One region of the Saccharopolyspora taberi genome, then DNA from elsewhere that is predicted to be linked to it. Evidence: riboswitches for the same ligand, from Rfam matches in the RefSeq annotation. Region 1 holds a riboswitch; the other holds the start of a gene.
The links. Region 1 has a riboswitch for thiamine pyrophosphate ahead of thiD (bifunctional hydroxymethylpyrimidine kinase/phosphomethylpyrimidine kinase). Riboswitches for the same ligand answer to the same signal wherever they lie in the genome.
Positions count from the first base shown of each region.

Region 2: another riboswitch for thiamine pyrophosphate. It lies ahead of thiO (glycine oxidase ThiO); the one in region 1 lies ahead of thiD (bifunctional hydroxymethylpyrimidine kinase/phosphomethylpyrimidine kinase).

Region 1 is NZ_BAAAUX010000043.1:18,774-26,031, forward strand. Features, by position in the region: gene ABD691_RS32630 (L,D-transpeptidase) at 1-286, shown strand, start outside; tRNA gene ABD691_RS32635 (tRNA-His) at 389-464, opposite strand; gene orn (oligoribonuclease) at 604-1,260, opposite strand; gene ABD691_RS32645 (AMP-binding protein) at 1,320-2,987, opposite strand; gene ABD691_RS32650 (hypothetical protein) at 3,100-3,300, opposite strand; gene ABD691_RS32655 (hypothetical protein) at 3,459-4,187, opposite strand; gene ABD691_RS32660 (hypothetical protein) at 4,255-4,650, opposite strand; TPP riboswitch at 4,748-4,846, shown strand; gene thiD (bifunctional hydroxymethylpyrimidine kinase/phosphomethylpyrimidine kinase) at 4,834-5,631, shown strand; gene tenA (thiaminase II) at 5,689-6,402, shown strand; gene ABD691_RS32675 (hypothetical protein) at 6,483-6,611, shown strand; gene ABD691_RS32680 (polysaccharide pyruvyl transferase family protein) at 6,602-7,258, opposite strand, start outside.
Region 2 is NZ_BAAAUX010000033.1:10,233-17,490, reverse strand. Features, by position in the region: gene ABD691_RS30910 (hypothetical protein) at 1-742, shown strand, start outside; gene ABD691_RS30905 (hypothetical protein) at 801-1,106, shown strand; gene ABD691_RS30900 (putative T7SS-secreted protein) at 1,120-1,734, shown strand; gene thiG (thiazole synthase) at 1,771-2,535, opposite strand; gene thiS (sulfur carrier protein ThiS) at 2,537-2,737, opposite strand; gene thiO (glycine oxidase ThiO) at 2,734-3,849, opposite strand; TPP riboswitch at 3,841-3,948, opposite strand; gene thiE (thiamine phosphate synthase) at 4,035-4,706, shown strand; gene ABD691_RS30875 (S1 family peptidase) at 4,950-6,074, opposite strand; gene ABD691_RS30870 (hypothetical protein) at 6,271-7,258, opposite strand, start outside.

The sequences.
Region 1 (7,258 bases):
GGTCGAGGCCGGGGGCTACAAGACCCCGGTGCAGTGGGCCGTGCGGATCTCCAACGGCGGTGAGTTCCTGCACGCGGCCCCGTGGTCGGTCGGGCAGCAGGGGAACAGCAACGTCAGCCACGGCTGCATCAACATGAGCACCGAGAACGCCAAGTGGGTCTTCGACCTGCTCAAGAAGGGCGACATCGTGGAGATCACCAACTCCGGCGGCCCGTCGCTGCGCGCGTGGGACGGCTTCGGGGACTGGCAGATCCCGTGGGACCAGTGGAAGGCGGGCAACCGCTGATCGAATCCGCCTCGGGCGCTGCTCCGCACCGGAGGAGCACCCGAGGCGAAGCCGGTCCGGAAAAACCGAAAGGCCCCGTTCCGAGGAACGGGGCCTTTTCGCTGGGGTGAGTGACGGGATTCGAACCCGCGACACCTGGGACCACAACCCAGTGCTCTACCGACTGAGCTACACCCACCGCGGCTGCTCCGGACTGGGCCGTTTCCGAGCGGTTACCCGGGGGCCGTTACCCGAGCTGATGCTCGGCCTGTCCCGCAGCGACGTTCATATCCTAACGGGTGCTGTCGAAGGGTTTGACACCGGCTCTCCCCAGCGGCTCAGCCGTCCTGCTCCGCCTGCTCCTGCCTGGCCTTTTCGGTGCCGCCCTCGACGTTGTCGCCGTTGAGCAGCTCGGCGGCCACCGCCTGCGCCTGCTCGCTGCTCGGCCCCGGCTGGGGGACGAACGCGGTCCGCCGGTAGTAGGCCAGCTCGCGGATGGACTCCCGGATGTCGGCCAGCGCGCGGTGGGCCAGGCCCTTCTCCGGCTGCGCGTAGTAGATCCGCGGGAACCAGCGCCGGCACAGCTCCTTGATCGACGAGACGTCCACCATGCGGTAGTGCAGGTGGCCGTCGAGCGTCGGCATGTCCCTGGCGATGAAACCGCGGTCGGTGGCGATGGAGTTGCCCGCCAGCGGCGCGGACCGGCCGTCGGGCACGTGCTGGCGGATGTAGTCCAGGACGCGCTGCTCGGCCTCGGCCAGGGTCACCGCCGAACGCCGGACCTCCTCGGTGAGCCCGGAGCGCTCGTGCATCTCGCGCACCACGTCGGGCATCCCGGCGAGCACCTCGTCGTCGGCGTGGATCACGATGTCCACGCCCTCTCCGAGGACGTTCAGGTCGGCGTCGGTGACCAGGGCGGCGATCTCGATCAGGGCGTCCTTGCCCAGGTCGAGACCGGTCATTTCGCAGTCGATCCACACTAGACGGTCGTTCACCCGCGTGAGCCTAACGCGGGCGGGCTGATGATCGTGCGATCGCGGTCCTCGCGGCCCGGTCACCGTTCGGCCACGTGCCCGGACGCTCCGTGCGCGCGCAGCTCGCGGGGGACGACCTTGCCGGTGGCGTTGCGGGGCAGCTCGTCGAGGAACACCACGTCCCTGGGCATGGCGAACCGCGACAGCGAGCCGCGGACGCGTTCGCGCAGGCCGTCGGCGTCCGGCTCGGCTCCCGCGGCGGGCACGACGAAGGCCGCCAGGCGCTGGCCGAACTCGTCGTCGGGCACCCCGATGACCGCGACCTCGGCCACCTCGGGCAGCGCGGCGATGGCGTCCTCGGTCTCCTTCGGGTACACGTTCTCGCCGCCGGAAATGATCATGTCGTCCTCCCGGCCGACCACGTACAGCCGTCCGGCGGAGTCCGTGCGACCAAGATCACCGGTGGACATCAGGCCGTCCCGGACCTCCTTGCCGCCGCCGTTGGTGTAGCCCTCGAAGAGCATGTCGTTGCCCGCGAAGATGCGGCCGGTGGCGCCGCCGCGGACGGGCTTGCCGTCCTCGTCGAGGATCCGCACGACCGTTCCGCGCGGCGGGCGGCCCGCGGTGCTCGGCTCCCGGTTCAGCTCCGCGGGGGTCGCGATGCTCACCCACGACACCTCGGTCGAGCCGTAGACGTTGTAGAGCACCGGGCCGAAGGCCCGCTGGAAGTTCGCCGCGAGCTCGGCGGGCAGCGCCGAACCGCTGGAGGCGACGATGCGCAGCGCGCCGAGGCCCTCGCGCTGCCGGTCCTGCGCGGGCAGGTCGAGGATGCGTTGCAGCATCACCGGAACCGCGAACATCGAGGTGCACTGGTGGCGCTTGAGCGCGTTGACCGCGCGGGCGGGCTCGAACTTGCGGGGCAGCACCAGCGTCGCGCCCAGCACCGCACCGAGCTGGAACGCGGCCAGCCCCCAGGTGTGGAACACCGGTGCGCACACCAGCATCCGCTCGCCGCTGCGCAGCGGGATCCGGGACATGATCGTCGCGGCCGGTCCGATGCCCGGCGGGTCCGGCCTGCGGGCACCCTTGGGCGTGCCGGTGGTGCCCGAGGTCAGCACGATCATGCGGGCGTGCCGGGGCCTTCGGGGCAGGGCCCTGGCGGACGCGGTCGCGATCAGGTGCTCCACCGTGTCGTGCCGGGTGCTGCCCTCGGTCCAGGCCAGCACCACGTCCAGGTCCTCGGGCAGTTCGGGCAGGTGCGCGGAGAACTCGGAGTCGACGACTAGCAGGTCGACCTGCTGCTCGGCGACGACGGCGGCCAGCTGCTGGGTGCTCAGCCCCGTGTTGAGCAGCACCACGTCGGTGCCGAGCTTGCCGCAGGCGATGATCGTCTCGATCGGCCCGTGGTGGTTGCGGCACAGGATCGCGACCTTGCTGGTGTCGCCGATGCCGCGGGCGCGCAGCGCGTTCGCGAGCCGGGTCGTGCGCTGGGAGACCTCGGCGTAGCTGAGCGCGCCCCGCTCGTCGATGACAGCCGGGCGGTCGGCGTGCCGGATGGCGCCGACGGCGTAGGCCAGCGGCGGGGTGATCCCCCAGCGCAGCCAGGCCCGGAAGATCCGCAGGAGCTTGTCGGGGCGCATCGGCCGCAGCACGCCCTGCCTGGCCAGGATGTAGGCCGTCTGCGGCCCCTGGATCCAGTCCGGCCGCACCCTCGCCCGCAGCCTTCGCACCAACCCGTGAATCGCCACGCGTCCACCCTCGCCGATCGGAAGCTACCGAGAGTAGATAATGCCTCCCGCGCGGCGTTCCGGGAAGGGTGCGGCCGGATGCGGATCAGCCGGACCCCGTTGACCTGCGCGATCACGGCGCGTTCGCGGCGGCGGCGACCACGGCGTCGCGCAGCGCGGCGCGCAGCCGTCCGACTTCGAGCGGGGAGAGGACGGCCGTCTCCCCGGGCGGTGCGACGACCACGACGTTGCCCTGGTTGACCAACACCGACACGTCCCTGCGCCGCCCCGCGACGTCGCGGCAGCTCACCCGCCATTCCCCAGTGGCGTCCACGTATCCCCGACCTCCTTCGGCCCACCCTCTGGTGGGCGGTCGATCGTGAGACGCGCCAGGTCGGCGGATGTGATGGCGGGCCGCCGAATTGGCGACCCGCCAGTAGGTAAGCGCTGCTCAGCGCACGTTCTTGATCTTCGAACGGGCGCGCGAGGTGTTCAGACGGACTGGATCCGCAGGCCCTCCGGCTCGGCGGTGAAGGTGACCGCGCCCTCGAACTCGGCGATGGGCAGCTCGTCGCGGACCAGCCGGTGCGGGCCGTCGAAGGTCTCGACCCGGATCTCGGCGGAGCTGAAGGTCTGCGCGGCGTAGTCCGGGCCGCTGAGGTTGACCTCCAGCCGCGGGCCCGCCGGCGTGACGGTGATCCGGCCGCCGGGTACCGACAGCGGTTCGCCGTTGCTGATGACCGTGATGCTGCCGTTCGCCGGGTCCTCGGGGCGGACCGCCACGTGCGACAGCGCGACGTCGCGGCGGCCGGACTCGCCTGCCATGCCGATCACGTCGCGGCCGACGGGCTCGTCGCCGCCACCGGGGTTGAACACCGCGGCGCGCAGCTTGGCGCCCAGCCGGTAGGGCTGCCACGATCCGGCGCCGACCAGGTTGACCACGGCCGCCACCTCGCTGCCCGCCAGCAGCCGTTCGCTGCCCGAAGCGGCGGTGACCTCGACGGCCGCGACACCGCGTTCGGCGAGCAGTTCCCGCAGCGCTTTCGCGCGCTGCCTGCTCTTGCGGTCGAATCCGCGGGTGATGGCAACGGCCCCGGAGTTGGCCGCGGCTCCCGCCGCGGCGTCGGCGAGACCGGCCAGCGGGCCCCAGACTTCCGCGGGATCCGGCCGCTTGGCCCGGCGCGAACGGGCGTACTGGGTGGCTTCGGTCGTGGTGTCCATCGCCCCCACCCTATCGGCGGCTGAGGGTCGCCTCACCGGATGGTGACTGTGAGATCGCTCGCGGCGATCAGCTGTCCCAGACGCTGACCACGAGATCGGCGCTGCGCCGCAGCTGGTCGGCGACCTGCCGCTCGCATTCCGGGCAACGCTCGGTGATGGCGCGGCTGCGAGGTTCACGCGATGGGGGGTAGGTCTCGTAGGGGATCTTGACCGCCGCCGAGCACAGGGCGGGCACGACGTCGCCCGCCGGGCGGGCGCCGGGGCGGTCGGTCACGGCGTGCCTGATGCGCTGCCCGGGCGGGACGATCCACCACACCTGCTCGCGGTCGAACACGGTCGAACCCCCTCGGTCGATCCTCGTCTGCCCCAGGGACGGCGGTCCGGCGCGATCGGTTGCACGGGGACCGCGGATGCCGCCGGAATCCGGCTCGGCTTGGGCGATCCGGTCAGTTTCGTCGCGCATCTGCCTGATGTACATGACCCGGACGGGGGACACGGCGTTGGGCCGGAGCGGCGGAAGACGGGTGTGGTCCGGGGGCGCTGCCGGGTTGTAGGTTGGTCGCACTGACGCGGGGTGCCCGGGAGTGGTCCGGGCTGAGAACAGACCCGTTGAACCTGACCTAGCTCGCACTAGCGGAGGGACGTCATGATCGTCAACGTCGTGACCATCGCGGGTACCGACCCCAGCGGCGGCGCCGGCATCCAGGCCGACCTGAAGGCGTTCTCGGCGAACGGCGCCTACGGGATGTCGGTGATCACCGCGCTGGTCGCGCAGACCACCACCGGGGTCGCCGAGGTGCGCGAGGTGCCGCCGGAGTTCGTGACCGCCCAGCTCACCACGCTGCTCGACGACGTGCGGGTGGACGCGGTCAAGATCGGCATGCTGGCCAACGCCGGGGTGATCCGGGCCGTGGTCGCCGCGCTCGACCGGTACGCGCCGCCGCACGTCGTGCTGGACCCGGTCATGGTGGCCAAGAGCGGCGACCGGCTGCTCGCGCCGGAGGCGGTGGCGGTGCTGCGGGACGAGCTGCTGCCGCGGGTCGACCTGATCACCCCGAACCTGCCGGAGGCCGCGGATCTGCTGGGAGAGCGGGAGATCCGCCGCGCCGACGACATGCCCGCGCAGGCCGAGCGGCTGGCGGAGCTGGGCGCGAAGCAGGTCCTGCTCAAGGGCGGCCACCTCACCGGCGAGTCCAGTGTGGACCTGCTGTCCGGGGACGGGGTCTGCGAGTTCCTGCCCGGCGAACGCGTCGTCACCAACAACGACCACGGCACCGGCTGCACCCTGTCGGCCGCGATCGCGGCCCTGCGCCCGCAGCGCCCGGACTGGCCGACCGCGGTGCGGGAGGCCAAGCAGTACCTGACCGCCGCGCTGCGCGAATCGCACCGCCTCGACGTCGGTCACGGTCACGGCCCGGTGCACCACTTCCACCAGTGGTGGTGACGCGCCCGCGATGCCCCGGATCCGGCAAGCACTGCGTAGAGAGCGAGAGTTGATCCGATGAGCAAGCTCCCCGCCCCGCCCGCCGACGGCTTCTGCGCGCGCGCCTGGGCCCACACCGCCGAGCTCCAGCAGGCGATCGTCGAGCACCCGTTCAACGCCGCGCTCACCGACGGTTCGCTGGACCGCGAGCGGTTCGCCTTCTACATCGTCCAGGACGCCCGCTACCTCGCCGGCTTCGCGCAGGCGCTCGCGGCGGCGGCCAGCCGCGCCGAGGAGGCCGAGGACGCCGCGTTCCTCGCGGGCGCGGCGCAGGGCGCGCTGCTGGAGGAGCGGCGGTTGCACGCCGGTTATGTAGAGGAGTTCGGGCTTTCCGACGCCGACATCGCCGGGGTGGACACGTCCCCGTCGTGCCTGGGGTACACGTCGTTTCTCCGCGCCTCGGCGCTCACCGAGCCGTTCCCGGTGCTGGTGGCGGCGCTGCTGCCGTGCTTCTGGGTCTACCAGCACGTGGGCAGCACGATCCTGGAGGCAACCGGCGCGAGTGCCGATCACCCGTACCACAAGTGGATCCGCACCTACGCCGACGACGAGTTCGCCGCCGCGGTGCTGTCGGCCCGGCAGCTCACCGACCGCGCCGCCGCGGCTGCCGACGAGCCGATGCGGGAGCGGATGCTCGCGGCGTTCACCCGTGCGACCGAGTACGAGTGGCTGTTCTGGAACAGCGCGTGGGAGCGCGAGGAGTGGCCTACCACGAAGTGGTTGCGGCCGTAACGAAAACCCGGGGCCGCGCCGATGTCGTGAACGGAGTCGCAGGCCGTGGGTTCGCCCACCGTAGGCAGGGTTTCGGTGCAGTGGGCGGGTCGCTTCTGATCATCTTCGTCGGCATGCTGGTTCCGGTGCTGGCTGCCGCGCCCTTCTACATCCTCGACCACCGCGCCCGCAGGCGCGAGGAGCTGAAGCGCGAGCAGGATCAGCCGTAGATCGACCCGGCGAGCTTTTCCTTGTCCTGCCGCGTTTTCCGCAGCGCCTCCGGTGGGAACCCGCCGCCGGAAGGGATCGCCGGGACGGCCAGCCCCTCGCTGAGCGACCACCCGGAGCCGAGGTCGATCAGCGACCGGTGCTTGTTGGTGTAGTAGCCGGAGTTGACCGACACGGCGACACCGTCCGCTCCGGCCGCGGCGGCGACCAGGTGCACGTGGAAGCGGCTCGACAGCCACCGCTGCCCGGGTGCCGCGGGCAGACCGGCGTCGATGATCTCGGAGAACGGGTAGAAGCGGGCGCCCGCGAGTTCGTGCTCGACCAGCGCGAAGACCTCGCGGTCGATGCGCGGGATGCCTTCGACGAACCCGACCTGCTCCGGGCGGACTCCCCACTCCCGGAGGGTGTCGAGCAGGAACCCGGCCAGCCCGGGCACGCTCACGTCGAGCAGGTCCGACTGCAGGCAGACCATGACCTCGCGGTGCTCGTCCTCGCGGTGCAGCGACGGGTCCAGGCCGAAGAACAGGTCGTCGCCGGTCGCGGTGATCCCGTCGAGCGAGCCGAGCAGGTCGGCGGACGGCTCGTCCCGGACGTCGACCACGTCGAACCGCGCGGCCAGCTCCCGCAGCAGCGGCCGGGCCTCCTCGGC
Region 2 (7,258 bases), on a different contig from region 1:
CCGGATCTGGGGGATCACGTCGAAGGACCTCACCGAGGTCATGGAACTGACGATCGTGCGCCTGGACCAGTCGCTGTCGGACCTGCCCAAACCGGACCTCGCCCGGACCGCGCGCGTCGCCTACAACCTGGACCCCGATCCCGACCTGGTCGGCCTGCTCTACATGGACCGCATCAAGGCGCTCAGCGGCAGGCTCGGCCCGAAGAACTCCGTGCGCACGCTGGAACGACATGTCAAGAGCGTGCGCGAGCACATCGGCGCCCGGCTCGCGCGGGCGTGGCCGCCGGTGCCCGCCGACGCCTTGCGCAGGGTGCGCGCCCGGGAACGCGCCGCACGATCGCCCGCGCCGACCGACGATTCCCGGCTGCTCGCGAGCATCGGTTCGCTGCTGGTGCCGCGGGATCCGGTTGAGGAGTCGATCAACGAATTCCTCGCCGGAACGATGCTGGTGCCGCGCGACGCCGAGAACCGGCTGGCACTCGCCCGCACCGCCGCCCACGGCGACTGGGTGTGCGCTTTCAGCAGCCCGCACCGGTTCGACGAGTACCGGCGGGAGGTGATTCCGCCGTGGGGGCCGCAACCGCTCCCCACGACCGGCGCCGACCTGCTGCGGAAACTGCGTCAAGAACGGCTCCGAGCAGGGATTCTGGTCAACCCGGAAGCCGCCCGGAATGCCGCCCCGGTCGCGACGCTTCCGTTGTCGCCGCAACTGGTGGAGCAGATCTCCGGCCGATTGCCCTGAACGAAGATTGCGCCGGGTCCTTTTCCACCGGAAACAGTTCCGGATAGGATTCCCGGCCATGACCCGGAGCATTTTCTCCGCCGATACGCACGAACTGCGCGCCACGGCGCGCAACACGCGCAACACGATCAACGACTTCAGCTCCCGGTCGGCGCTGAAGTACCGGCTCGCCCCGAGCGAGGCCGGCCACGACCGGCTCGGCGCGGAGCTGGCCGCCTACCAGCAGGAGTCGGCGAGCGCGGTCGACCTGCTGCGCGCCGACGCGCTGGAGCTGGCCGATCGGCTGGTGGGCAGCGCCGACCTCTACGAGGAGCTGGACGCCGGGCTCGCGGACAGGCTGTCCGAGATCGCCGATCTCCGCTGACCCCTGAGCGCCGATGAACGAGCTGGCCCCGATCCGGGGCAACAACCAGGGTGTCGCCGGTGAGAGCGACCGGTTGAACGCGCTCGCCGACGAGCTGGAGTTCACGGGCAACGCGATCCGGTCCGCGCGGGCCGAGTCCTGGTCCGGGCGGGCCCGCGACGCCCACGACCGGGCGCGGGCGGACCTGGCCACGAACTGGCTGCGCGCGGCCGACTCGCACCGGCGGGCCGCCGCCGAGCTGACCAACTACCGGCTCGTGCTGGAGAACGTGCAGGTCCTGGCGGACTCGGCGATCGCGGACGCGCGCGAGTCCGGCATGCGGCCGGACGTCGTCGAGATCGTCCGCGGACAGCTGGAGCGCTGGCGCGGCCAGCTCGACACCGCCGGGGCGGTGGCCGCCGACGCGATCCGGGCGGCGGGACTGGAGCTCCAAACCCTGCGCCGCGTCCTCCGCGAGCCGCCGCGCGCCGCCGCTCCGGCCTCGCCGAAACCCGCTCCGGCACCGCGACCCGCGCCGATCGCCGTCCAGGCACCACCCGACCTCAGCCAGGCGCGGGAAAATCCGGTCGAGTTCCAGCAGAAGGTGCAGGACCTCAACAACGCCGTGCGCGACGCTTGGCGCGCCTGATCACCTGCTCCGCGAACGAAAGCCCTGCGTGCCGGATCAGCCGATGGGCCTGCCGGGGCTGGACGCCTGGGCCCAGAAGCGCTGCGGGATGCGGCCGGCCTGCCGGGCCAGCCGGCCCGCCTCGACCGCCGCGCGCATCGCGGCGGCCATCCGCTCCGGATCCTGCGCGCGGGTCACGGCGGTGGCCAGCAGCACCGCGTCGCAGCCCAGCTCCATCGCCAACGCGGCGTCGGACGCGGTGCCGATCCCGGCGTCCAGCACGATCGGGACCGACGCGCGGGACACGATCATCTCGATGTTGTGCGGGTTGCGGATGCCCAGGCCGGTGCCGATCGGCGAGCCCAGCGGCATCACCGCCGCGCACCCGGTCTCCTCCAGCTTCAGCGCCAGCACCGGGTCGTCGTTGGTGTAGGCGAGCACCACGAATCCCCGGTCCACCAGCTGTTCGGCGGCGTCGAGCAGCTCCACCGGGTCCGGCAGCAGCGTGTCCTCGTCGGCGACGACCTCCAGCTTGACCCAGTTCGTGCCCAGCGCCTCCCGCGCGAGCTGCGCGGTCAGCACCGCCTCGGCCGCCGTGCGGCAGCCCGCGGTGTTGGGCAGCGCCTCGATGCCGAGCCTGCGCAGCAGTTCCAGCACGCCGGTGCCGCCACCGGCGTCGGCGCGGCGCATCGCGACCGTGGTCAGCTCGGTGCCGGAGGCGATCAGCGCACGTTCCAGCACCGCGAGGTTCGCCGCGCCGCCGGTGCCGGTGATCAGCCGGGAACCGAACTCGCGCCCTGCGATGATCAGCGGGTCGTCCATGTCAGCCTCCTTGGACCGCGGTGAGGACCTCGACGGTGGCGTCCGGGTGCAGCCCGGTCGCGGGCCAGGACGCCCGCGGCACCACCGAGCCGTCGACCGCGACGGCGATTCCCCGCTCCGGGAAGCCGAAATCCCGGAGCAGCACCTCCAGCGTGGTGTTCTCGGAGACCTGCTTCGGAGTTCCGTTGAGCACTACGTTCACTGTTGACCTCCGTTGTGGCGGCCGGGGTCGGCGGCCTTGACCTCGTCCTGCGGCGTCTCGCCGCGCAGCATCCCGAGCACGGCGTCGGCGGTGACCGGCGCGAGCAGGAAGCCGTTGCGGTGGTGGCCGGTGGCCGCGATGACGCCGGGCTCCAGCGGGCCCAGCAGCGGGAGGTTGTCGCCGGTGCCCGGCCGCAGGCCCGCGATGGCCTCGACCAGCTGGTACTCGGCGATCCCCGGCATCACCTGCTCGGCGTCGGCGATCAGGTCGCGCACCCCGCCGACCGTGACCTCGGTGTCGAAGCCGACCTCGTACTGGGTCGCGCCCAGCACCAGCCCGCCGTCGTCGCGCGGCACCAGGTAGACCTGCCTGCCGTGGACCGGCCCGCGCACAGTGCGGCTCGGCGGTGGCAGCGCGGTCGAACGCGCCCGCAACCGCAGGATCTCGCCCTTGACCGGGCGAACCGCACCGCGCAGCAGCGGGTGCAACTCCCCGGAGTGCGCCCCGGCCGCGATGACCGCGACATCGCACTCCAGAACGGAATCCTCCAGCTCGACCGCCCCGGCGCGCACCGCGCGTGCCCGCGCGAGGACGTGCTCCGCGCCCGCCGCCGTCGCCGCTGCTCGCAGCGCGGCCAGCGCGACGCGGTTGTCCACCGCGAGATCGCCCGGCACCTCCAGACCGCCGCGGACCGCGGGCCCCAGCGACGGCTCCAGCCGCCGCAGCTCGCGCCCGCTGTGCCTGGTCACCACCCGTCCCAGGGTCGCGAGGTAGTCGGCGAGGTTGTCCAGCTCGGCCCGGTCGGCGCTGTCGACGCCGACGACCAGCGTGCCCTCGGTGCGCAGCCCGGACGGCAGGCCGGACGCGCGTTCCAGCTCGGCCGCGAACTCCGGCCAGCGGCGCAGCGAGACCGCGCCGAGCTCCAGCAGGTCCTCCTCGCCGGGCCACGCCTCGGCGACCGGCGCCAGCATCCCGCCCGCCACGAAGGACGCACCGGACGCCGGTTCCGGATCGATCAGGCTCACGCGGTAACCCGCGGTGGCCGCCCGCCAGGCGACGGACGTGCCGATGACTCCGCCGCCCACGACGGCGACGCGCACAAGACCAGACAACTCCACGCTCCCTGCGCCGGCATGACCCGGATCAGGTTCGACGGTCGGGGCCTGCGCCCCCTCTCAGTCCGGCATCAGCGGACTCCCGTGCTCACCGCGATCCACCGTACCCGGCCGAGATCCGGCAGTCAGCAGCCGAGGCGAGATCTCCCGGCGGCTCCGGCGTCGGCGGTTACCCTTGGGGCATGCCCGGTTTGGACGGCTTCGGCATCCGCGCCCGCCTCGAAGAGGCCAGGCTCTACCTCTGCACCGACGCGCGCACCGAACGCGGCGACCTCGCCGAGTTCGCCGACGCGGCGCTCGACGGCGGGGTCGACATCATCCAGCTCCGCGACAAGGCGTCCGGCGGTGCACCGCTGGAAGCGCGCCACGAGCTGGCCGCACTGGAGGTGCTGGCCGAGGCGTGCCTCCGGCACGGCGCGCTGCTGGCGGTCAACGACCGCGCCGACGTCGCGCTGGCCGCCGAGGCCGACGTGCTGCACCTGGGCCAGGACGACCTGCCGGTGGAGCTGGCCCGCCGGATCGTCGGTGACCAGGTGGTGGTCGGCCGCTCCACGCACGACGTCGTCCAGGCCGACTCCGCGGCGACCGAGCCGGGCGTGGACTACTTCTGCACCGGGCCGGTGTGGACGACCCCGACGAAGCCGGGCCGGGAGGCGGCCGGGCTGGACCTGGTCCGGCACGCCGCCGAGCACCGGGGACACGGCAGGCCGTGGTTCGCCATCGGCGGCATCAGCATGGACAACCTCGACGAGGTGATCGCCGCGGGCGCGCAGCGGGTGGTCGTGGTCCGCGCGATCACCGAGGCCGAAGACCCCCGAGCGGCGGCGCAGTCCCTCCGCGCCAAGCTCAGCTGACACGCGCGTACCCGGCGCCAAAGCCCCGGGTACGCACCATTCAACCCAACCATCGTCCTCAAGCGGCGAAGCCGCTTAGCCCAAGCACGCAGCAGGACCACCCGCGGGTTCTCAGGCGTCGCCTCGCGAGGACAGCTTTTTCCGTCGTATTGGACTATACGTCGGAAAAAGATCCCGCAGCGAGGCGGCGTCTGAGGTTCCGCCAAGCGACCACCCAAGCAGAACGAGCCGAACGGCGAAAACTCACTGCGTGAGCAGCGTCAGTCCATACGCCTGCAGGATCTCGTTCACGGGCTGGAAGTACGTCGTCCCGCCCGACGAGCAGTCGCCGGAGCCGCCGGAGGTCACGCCCTGGGCCTGGTCGCCGGACAGCCAGGAGCCGCCGGAGTCGCCGGGCTCGGCGCAGACGTTGGTGCGGGTCAGGCCCTGCACCGTGCCCTGCGGGTAGCTCACGGTCTGGTTCTTGGCCTCGACCGTGCCGCAGTGCCAGCCGGTGGTGGAACCGGACCGGCAGATCGACGCGCCCTCGGCGGACTCGGTCGAGCCCGCGACGCCGACGGTGCCGCCCTGGTAGTCGTTGACCAGCGGCTGCGGGGTCTCGCCGGAGCCGACCTCGACCCAGCCGTAGTCGTTGCCCGGGAACGACGAGCCGGCGAAGGTGCCGGTCGGCTGGCTGGTGGTGTCGCCCTGGTTGCCGCAGTGGCCCGCGGTCACGAAGCCGCCCTGGACCGAGAAGCCGATCGAGCAGCGGGAGCCGCTGCCGATGTAGTAGGCGTTGCCGCCGATGACGTCGGCGTAGGTGCGCGGCTGCTCGGCGGACTCGACGACCTGGACGTCGGCGGTGTTCACGCCGGCCGCCCTGACGAAGTCGGCCGCCGCACCGGCGGTGCCGGGCGCGGTGGTCAGCACGACGGAGTTGCTGGTGGAGTCCACGTACCAGCCGCTGACCGACTGCGGGATGGCCGCGACGTGGGCGTTGAGCCCGTCGGCGACGCCGTTGAGCTGGTCGAGTCCGGTGTCCACGACCTTCGCCTCGGCACCGGCCGCCCGGACCTCGTCGACCAGGTTCGCGTCGGTCACGCCGACGACCAGCTTGCCGAGCGCGGCGTCGTAGTGCGAGCCGCCGAAGGCGTTCCCGAGGGTGGTGCGTAACTGCTGGTCGGCTCGGTTGGCCACGGCCTCGTCGGCGAGCCGCTCGGTCGCCTGCTCCGCGGTCAGGCCGAGGTCGCGCTGCATGGCCTCCAGCAGGGTTGCCGCCTTGGCCGGCGCGGGTGCGGGGGTCGCGGTCGCGGGCACGGTCAGCGCCGCGATCGTCCCGGCCGCGAACATCACGGTTCCCGTCATGCGGGCCGCGGTTCTGCGATTCATGTGCTGTCTCCCTTGTCCGTGGAAGGGGCTCCGTGGCGACCGATTATTGGTCGAGACCAGGGAGAGCACATCCATCATTTGACGCATATGCGACGACACGCCGAAATGCGCCGAGGCCGGGCGGCACGCCGCCGAACGGAGTGCCACCCGGCCGTCCCACGATGTCGTTACCGCAGGTCGAAGCCGCGCAAACGGATCATTCCGGAATGCCCTGAACGCTCGGTTGCACCGACTGCGTCGGCTCGCCGGAGGGCTCGGGGCGCTCCTGCGTCGGCGACGGGTCGCCGGTCGGCCGCGGCTGGACCGTCGGCTGCTCGGTCGGCCGCGGCTGCGTCGGCGACGGCGCCTGGGTGGGTTCCGAGGTCGGCTCGCCGGTCGGCCGCGCGGAGGTGGTCGGCTTCTGGGTGGTGCTCGGCTCCGGGGTCGGCGCGGGCTGCTCATCGCGCACCGGCGGGGCCTTGCGGTGCAGCGCCTCACCGATCGTCGTGCCGCCGTCGCCGGACAGCGAGCGGCCGGTGAGACCTTCGAAGCCGGTGACGATCAGCATGCACAGCGCGAACGCGAGCGCGCTGCTGGCCGCCGCCACGCCCCAGCGCCGCCAGCGGATGCGGCGGTCGGGCTGCTCCGGCGGGGCGATCATCGTGGTCGGTTCGGCGGCGTTGTCGGAGAGCCGGGGGTCGGCGGCGTTCGGGCTGACCAGCTGCGTGTCGGCGCCTTGCCCCACGAGCCGGGTGTCGTCGGAGCCCGGGCCGACCAGCCGCGTGTCGGCTGCGCTTTGGCCGACCAGTTGGGTGTCGGCTGCGCTCGGGCGGGCCAGCTGGGTGTCGTCGGCGCCCTGACTTTCCAGCCGAGCATCCGCGTCACCCCGGCCGACCAGCCGGGTGTCGGCGGCACCCTGGTCGACCTGGGCGCGGTCGATCCGGCGGGTCCGGTTCGGATCGTCGACGACCTGCTCGCCGCCCGGCCAGTGCATCGCGGGCGTGCGGAGGAAGCGGGTCCGCTGCTCGGACTCCGCGGGCGCGACCTTCCCCGCCCCGGCGGTCCCGGTCCCGGCATTGCCCGGCCCGGCTTGCGCGATCCCCGCTTGCGCGGTCCCGGCCTGCCCGGCGCCAGCCCGCCCGGACCCGGCGCTCTCGACCCGCGTCGCCCCGTCCCGCCCGGACTCGCCCGGCTCGCCCCCGGCC